Regions from separate parts of the Paenibacillus sp. Z6-24 genome, predicted to be linked through region 1. Evidence: predicted binding sites of a transcription regulator. Region 1 holds the regulator's gene; the other holds the start of a gene.
What was found. Region 1 encodes NrdR, which represses ribonucleotide reductase genes. Its sites were predicted from a motif close to AACACNATATATNGTGTT; they were not measured.
Positions count from the first base shown of each region.

Region 2: a site for NrdR is predicted at 2,091-2,108, ahead of nrdI (class Ib ribonucleoside-diphosphate reductase assembly flavoprotein NrdI). Genes of this name have one in related genera too.

Region 1 is NZ_CP096398.1:3,466,384-3,470,601, reverse strand. It holds gene mutM (DNA-formamidopyrimidine glycosylase) at 1-157, shown strand, start outside; gene coaE (dephospho-CoA kinase) at 167-763, shown strand; gene M1D61_RS15065 (lytic transglycosylase domain-containing protein) at 760-1,335, shown strand; gene nrdR (transcriptional regulator NrdR) at 1,383-1,907, shown strand; gene M1D61_RS15055 (serine hydrolase domain-containing protein) at 2,038-4,146, opposite strand.
Region 2 is NZ_CP096398.1:4,104,180-4,108,397, reverse strand. It holds gene M1D61_RS17840 (methyl-accepting chemotaxis protein) at 1-457, shown strand, start outside; gene M1D61_RS17835 (glycoside hydrolase family 64 protein) at 597-1,685, opposite strand; gene nrdI (class Ib ribonucleoside-diphosphate reductase assembly flavoprotein NrdI) at 2,318-2,686, shown strand; gene nrdE (class 1b ribonucleoside-diphosphate reductase subunit alpha) at 2,673-4,218, shown strand, end outside.

The DNA.
Region 1 (4,218 bases):
CGAGATGGGCATGTTCCAGCACAGCCTTCGTATCTATGGACGCAAGGCACAGCCATGCTATGAATGCGGGACGCTGATAGAGAAGACTGTAGTAGGCGGCAGGGGCACGCACTTTTGCCCGGTCTGCCAGCCTCTTCCGATACGAAAGAAACATTGAGGTGACAGCATGAATATTGGATTAACCGGAGGAATCGCCACGGGGAAAAGTTCAGTCTCCGCCTGGCTGGTGCAGCATGGGGCTGTACTGGTTGATGCGGATCTGATCGCACGGGAAGTCATGATGCCAGGTCATCCGGTACTGCAGCAGGTGAGAGAACGCTTTGGGGAAGAGATGCTGAACGAAGACGGTACGCTGAACCGCAAACGGCTGGGCGAGCATATTTTTACCCATCCGGAAGAAAGGGTCGCTCTGGAAGGCATTACGCATCCCGCGATTCGTTCGCTCATTCACAGCCGTGTTGCCGAGCTGGAAGCAGATGATCCACAGAGGCTTGTCGTTGCGGATATTCCGCTGCTGCTGGAAGCAAGAGACGCCTACCGGTTCGATGAGATTATGGTTGTGTATGTACCGCGTAATATTCAGCTGGAGCGGCTGATGGCGCGAGATGGCCTGACCGAAGAACAGGCGGCCCGGCGGCTGGCGGCCCAGATGGATATCGAGGATAAGAAACGGATCGCGGATATTGTGATCGATAACAGCGGCACGCCGGAAGAGACATGGCAGCAGCTGCAGCGATTTTGGCGGAGCAAGGGGTTATCATGAACCAGCTCGGACGGAAAATAGTACGCAAACGGATTCTGCTGCCGCTGTTTCTGATTGTGCTTGTACTGGTATTGTTCAATACCCGCTGGCTGGCCTGGATCTATCCGATCGAATTCAAGGAGGAGATCCGGGCGCATGCTTCGGCCTATCAGGTCGATCCTTTTCTAATTGCTTCGATTATTCGAGTGGAGACCAATTTTCAGCCCAGCATGGAGTCTAAGAAAGGTGCTCTTGGCGTCATGCAGTTGATGCCGGATACTGCAGAGTGGGCCATGGACAAAGCGCATCTGGCGAATGTGTCCATGGAGACGATCAAGCATGATGCCGACCCGAATATCGAGATCGGCACCTGGTATCTGGGGAACCTGATGCAGCAGTTTGACGGCAATGAAGTTGCGGTCATTGCAGCCTACAATGCGGGCCCCAGCAAGGTGAAAAGCTGGCTCAGCAGTGGTAAATGGGATGGTACGCTGGATCATGCCAAGGATATTCCCTACGGCGAGACAAGACATTATGTGCAGCGTGTATTATATTATTATAAGCAATATACCAAATTATATGACGCCTTCTAAAATAGATGGAATGAACGGCATAGAGGGAAAGGAAGGTGACACTGGTAGTGAAATGTCCATATTGTGGTCATAACGGAACCAAAGTGCTGGATTCCCGTCCAGCCAACGATAACAAGTCCATTCGCCGCAGGCGGGAGTGCGAGAGCTGCAGCCGCCGTTTTACCACTTTCGAGATGGTAGAGGTTACCCCGTTAATTGTAATCAAAAAGGATGGAAGTCGCGAGGAGTTCAGCAGGGACAAGCTGCTGCGCGGCTTGATCCGTGCCTGTGAGAAGCGCCCGGTCTCGGTCGATCAGCTTGATGCGATCGTCTCCGAAGTCGAGAAGAGCCTGTATGCAACAGCGCTCGCCGAGGTAGAGAGCCGCGAGGTGGGCGAACTGGTGATGGAGCAGCTGTATCCGGTCGATGAAGTGGCTTATGTACGCTTTGCCTCGGTATACCGGCAGTTTAAGGATATTAATATGTTTATGAAAGAGCTGGAGGGACTGCTGAACGACGATTCCAAGCAGGATAAAAAGCAGTCCAGGGATACTGTCCGTTCCCAGCATGATAGGGAACACAAAGACCAGTAATAACAAACATACCGCTTTCCCTGTGTGGAGAGCAGCACAAATAGCATCACCGCTTTGGGTCTCCGGCAAAGGAGGCAGAGAGCAGTGATGCTATTTGTATATTCCGCGTTATTCAGAGTGATTTAGCTGTTCAGCGGCTGAGGGAAATTTTAAACCGGTCACCGGCCTTGCCGCCGAATACGATCATTCCTTTTTCGGGCAGCTTCATACTGTGTCCGCCATTGATGACGGAAGAGTAGACAATCTGTCCTTTGTCATCATAGACGACAAAGCCTGCTCCGGCAGGAAGAGTCACATTGATCTTCTGTCCGGCTGTCTTTTTGCCGAGCTTCATCCATTTGGCATAACTGCCTGCCGGTAGGGTAAGGGAAGAAGAGACAGCAGGAAGAGTCGATACGGCATCTTCGCTAATAAAGGACTGTTCGTTAATTTGCAAATATTCCGTTTTGCCCTGACGGTAGAAGTTCAAGTCAAAGGTATCCCGTCCGGACATGACCGGAATCTGCATCACATTCACACTGCTGTTTGCATCTTTGATTTTGGTGCCCAGTGCGTATCCCTGGTTGGTATCCACCTGGATCGTTTTACTGATTTCGGTCGGGATCAGATAGAAGGCGGAATTGATTTTTTCGTCGGTATTGTAATAGGTTTTGCCGTTACGCTGCTGCCAGTTCTTCTTGACGGAGGCGCTGAGCGGCTGCTTGTCCAGCTTTTGCCCGATATAGAGAGCCATCTGGGATTGCTCCAATTCCGGGATGTTCAGATAGGCGTTCAGCTTCAGATAGGTGAGGCCGTTTTTCTGGCGTTCAAAGCTGGCCAGGGTAGAACCGTCTTCACTGCGGAATTTGCCTTTGCCTGCATAGATATACTGCTGTGCAGGGATCATGCCGGCCATCTGGGCCGCCAGCTTGAACTTGCCGTTTTGAATATGAACGTTAAATGTCTCACCGACCACACCATAGGTGCCATTGTACTTTTTCATCTCGGCAGGCATGGCGATTTTGCCAGCGGCTGGGAACTGCTGATCCGGCAAAATACGTGAAATGGTCCCTTTGTCTTTGAGCACATGCAGCAGCACTTCGCTGGCAACCGCTTCATTGTACATCGATGAACCACCAGACGTTAATACAGCCATGCTCAGTCTTTCTTTTGGCAGGCTGACCAGAGTGGCATGATACATCAGTGTATCTCCGCCTTTGGATACAGCCTTCAATCCGTAACGGTCAAAGGGAGACAGCTGTACCGAATCCCAGCCCAGGCCATAGTTGAAAATGTTGGAAGTCTCGGATACCCACAGGCCATTACGATATTCCGGCTGATTCATGGCCTGAACCGAAGCGGCAGACAACAGATCCGGTCGCTGCCCGGTCAGTACTTCGGCAAATTTCACCACTTCTTCTGCGGTAGAATATACGCCGCCGGTGCCGATAATATTGGTGTTTTCCACTGGCAGCGCTTTGTCTGTCAGTGTAGGGAAGTAGGTTTTCACCAGTCGCTTGCGGTCAAATGTATCAAGCGGTGTCAGCGTGGACTTCAGCTGCAGAGGCTTGCTGATTCGTTCACGGATAAATTGTGGATAACTTTTGCCGCTGACTTTGGCAACCAGCAGTTCGAGCAGTTGGAAGCTGTCATTGGAATACACGGAAAAGGCGCCCGGATCGGCCTTCAGCATTTCATTACGCAGCGATGTCAGCAGATGGTCACGGCTGGTTGTATCATTATCGTTAAACAGAATCGTATTGCCATAATGACTGCCATACAGCCCGGATGAGTGATTCATCAGCATACGAGGTGTGATCTGCTTGTATCGTTCATCCTTCATTCGGAATTCCGGCAAATAGTCGGCCAGCGGCCGATCGATATCGATTTTCTTCTCATCGGCCAGCATCATGGTAGCTGCTGTCACATACATTTTGCTTGTGGAGCCGATACCAAACATATCATTTTTGGTAATCTTGCTGCTATCCGCACGGCTGGACGTACCTGCGCTGCCGGACAGAGTGATCTTACCGTGATCCATAATGGCATACTGCACACCGGTGACACCGTATTTGTCCAGCAGTACCTGGGAGAGTTCCTGTGCCCGGGAAGAAGTAGCTGCGGTAACCGCCTGGGATTTGGATGCAGAGGCTGCTTTGGTAGTAGTCTGCGCGGCAGATATGCTGCTAATCGGCAGCAGTGCCGAAGTTGCGATAACGATGCTCAGCAGGCATTTGCTGAATGATTTTACTTTATTCATGATATTCATCCCTTTCGGTAGGTAATCAGATGTATTCTCATCTGTACACAATCGAAGCATACCGCATACCCG
Region 2 (4,218 bases), 640 kb from region 1:
AGGATTCGCAGTCGTCGCCGCCGAAGTACAAAAGCTGGCGGAACAGTCCTCCTCTTCAGCCGGACAAATCGTCAGCATGATCGATTCGATTCAGCAGGATACGGATCGTCTTCATCAGGCGATGGATATGGCTGCCGAGCAGATCCTGAGCGGTACCGAGTCGATGAAAACGACAGGCGACCTGTTTGAAGATATCAAGCAGTCTGTGAATGAAGTCGCAGCGCAGAGCCGTGAAGCAGCGCAGCTGTCGGGCAGTATGAACCAAAGTGCCGAAGCAATGGAACAGTCCATTACAGGCATCGTGGGCAGCATCGAGCATTCCTCGGATGAGATCCGTAAAATCTCTGCCGCTTCCGAGCAGCAGTCGGCTTCCATGCTGGAGTTATCCTCCAGCGCAGCTGCCTTGTCGGAAATGGCGGAAGAGATGAACCGTATCGTCGACCGGTTCAAACTGTAACTAAACAAAGTCATAACCAAAAAGCCTGGATAGCACACAGATCATCTCTGTATGCCGTCTCAGGCTTTTGGTCATGCAATAAATATGGAAATCATCATTCTATTATTTTGGAAATGATTATAGCTGCACTTGGTATAGATCATTTCCAACCGACCCGTACGATCAGACCTTTCGGATCACCGACTTCCAGATAGGCAGCCTGCTGATTGTAATCATCATACGCAAATCCGTAAGCAAGGCGGTCGATGCTGTGATCATGCCAGAACTTGGCATAATAGTTGGCAGGTGCAGCCTGGTAATACGCGGCTACATTGTTCCAGTTGGACTGGTTCTCATACACATGGCGGTTGATGGCGGAGCAGATTCCCGGCGATTCCTGCAGTCTGCCGTTGCACAGCAGAATCTCCTGGGTGTTATAACCGCCGCCATAGCTGCCAAAGTAGTTGGCATTGGCACCGCCAGCTTTGAACGAGCCGTGGATCGGTGCGACGATCCGGTAAGGAGCCTGTATATCTGCCAGAGAGCGGAAGGCAGCCGGCACTTCGCTGCGGTACTTGCTGAAGATGCTGGCGCGGGTCTCGGACTCCAGTTCGCCGACCGTGCGATCGTAGTTACCGGCACGGTTAACGAGGCGATGCTGCAGCGGGAAGCCGAATCCGTCGACACGGGTCGTATTACCGTGATAACCGGTGTTATCTACCGTAAATTCCACAAAATCAAAATACACATCCAGATTCGGATCGGTTGGGTTGTTAATGTCCGGTCCGGCAAATCCATCATTGTAGGTTTTGATGTAGCATGGCGAGCCGACACAGATGAACATGCGTCCGGAATCCATTTTCGGCAGGCTTACCCATTCCGCCTGGCTAATAGTGCTGTAGATGTTGGCATAGTTGACGCCATTCTTGGTCAGATGTCCGGGAGCATCATTCAGCGCTACAGAGATCGGTTGCAGCTGTCCGGAGCTGGTTAGATAACTCCACTGCTTGGTCTCCGGGTTAATGCCCAGGATGCCCCAGTAGACGCGGTTATCCGGGTAGGCACCGTTGGTAGCATTCATTACCTTGAAAGTCATTACACCCTTACCGGAGGGGGCAGGGATGGAGGAGGCCGGAATCGAACCGACCGAAGGTGCAGCAGCAGAGACAGAAGACGTAGACAGTGGGGACCATACGCTTACCATAATCAGAACAGCGAGCAGTACATACTTGAAGACCGAATTCTTCATAAACTACCTCCTTATTTTGTATACGCTTTCGACTGCAGTATTAATTATTACAATATCTGGAACTGATTTCAATCGAAAACCATGTGCGTTTCTCATGTGTTTTTTTATCCAAAAAAATCTTTATTTTTATATAAGTTTCATTTGCTTTTTCATGTTGAAAGCTTTAGAATTTTAATCTTGAGTGTCCAACGTGATTGCTGTATGACTTCATTTCATAATCTGGAAATGATAGTCAAGACAGCTTGAAAAACATACTAGATATAGTGTGTCAAGTGAATTATTTTTTTGAGTATTTTTCCCCGGGCTGTGAGTGTGCGAATAAGCTGAATATACGGAGAATTTAACGGATAACTGCTTTTTTCGGCTGATTCGGATACTGCTTTCTCACTTGTTAGTCCTATTGACAACACTATATATAGCGTATAATCTTAATCTCACGTTCTATATATTGCGTTACGGCTTGTTTTAAGATGCGGTATATGGGTAATGCTTGTTAAGAGAAACCGAGCTGATGCTTCAGGGCTTTGAGAAGCCTTGCTGCTCTATGGCTGGCGCAAGTTCATCACCGTTCTTTAGGTATAAAGAACGGTGATGAACACTATATATTGAGTGAGAAGGAGATGTCATCCCACATGCTGATTGCATATGATTCCAAGACAGGCAATGTCAAACGGTTTATCGGAAAATTGAAAAATTCATCGGTGCAGGCCGTACAGATCGACGAGGCGCTGCAGCTGAATGAACCATTCGTACTGGTCACCTACACAACCGGCTTTGGTCAGGTCCCCGAGAAAGTGACTCATTTTCTGGAAAACAACCATGGCCGTCTGCTTGGCGTAGCAGCCAGCGGCAACCGCAACTGGGGCGAGAACTTCGGCAAGAGTGCAGATTTGATATCGGAGCGCTACGGTGTTCCGGTCGTATATAAATTTGAACTATCCGGCACTACAGGAGACGCACAACGATTCGTACAGGAGGTAGAGAAAATTGCGGCATATTGAATTGAACAACCTATTGATGCAGCGTGACGAGAACGGATTTTTCCGTCTGGATAAAGATAAAGAAGCAGTACAGGAATACATGAAGGAAGTGGATGAGAAGAGTATCCATTTCGCGGACACTACGTCCAAAGTACGTTATATGATCGACAATGATTACTACGAAGATATGTACCAGCATTACACTGCACAGGATGTGGAAGAAGTATACGCGATTACACACAGCTATAACTTCCAATTCCCTTCCTATATGGCAGCTTCCAAGTTCTACAAGGACTACGCGGTAAAAACGAATGACCGTGCGAAGTATCTGGAGCACTACCCGGATCGTGTAGCCGTTGTAGCACTGCATCTTGGACGCGGTAATGCCGAGAATGCCAAGACGCTGGCACGTTCCATGATGGAACAGCGTCTGCAGCCGGCCACACCGACATTCCTGAATGCCGGCAAGAGTCGCCGTGGAGAGATGGTATCCTGTTTCCTGCTGGAAATGGACGATTCCCTGAACTCGATCAACTATGTACTGAATACCTGCATGCAGCTGTCCAAAATCGGCGGCGGCGTAGCGGTTAACCTGTCTAAGCTTCGCGGACGCGGCGAGCCGATCAAAGGTGTCGAAGGCGCAGCCAAAGGCATCATGCCGGTACTGAAACTGATGGAAGATGCGTTCTCCTATGCCGACCAGATGGGTCAGCGCAAAGGCTCTGGTGCAGCATACTACAACATCTTCGGCTGGGATATCCTGGAGTTCCTGGACAGCAAGAAGATCAATGCCGACGAGCGTACCCGTCTGAAAACACTGTCGATCGGTCTGATCGTGCCGAACCGCTTCTACAAGCTGGCAGCCGATAACGAACTGCTGCATGTATTCGCACCATACAGTGTCTACAAAGCATACGGCAAACACCTCGACGACATGAACATCGACGAAATGTATGATACCCTGATGGCAGACGATCGCGTCAAGAAAAAACCAATCATGAGCGCACGCGATATGCTGACCAAGATTGCCAGCACCCAGCTGGAATCCGGCTATCCTTATATTATGAACAAAAGTAACGCCAACAAATTCCATGCCCTGAACGGCATCGGATCGGTGAAAATGTCCAACCTGTGCACGGAGATCTTCCAGCTGCAGGAAACGACAGAAATCATGGACTACGGCGTGGATGATATTATCCGCCGCGATATCAGCTGTAACCTTGGTTCCCTGAACATCGTAAACGTAATGGAACTCGGCAAAATCCGCGAATCCGTACACGAAGGCATCATGGGACTGACTTCGGTAAGTGATATGACCAATATCGCCAATGCACCGGGCGTTGCGAAAGCGAACCGCGAGATGCATTCCGTGGGTCTGGGCGTTATGAACCTGCACGGCTACCTGTCCAAGAACAAGATTGCCTACGAGAGCGAAGACGCCATCGACTTCGTGCGTACCTTCTTCATGATGATGAACTATTACTCCCTGGAGAAGAGCATGGAGATTGCTCGCGAGACCGGCAAAACATTCATGGACTTTGATAAATCCGACT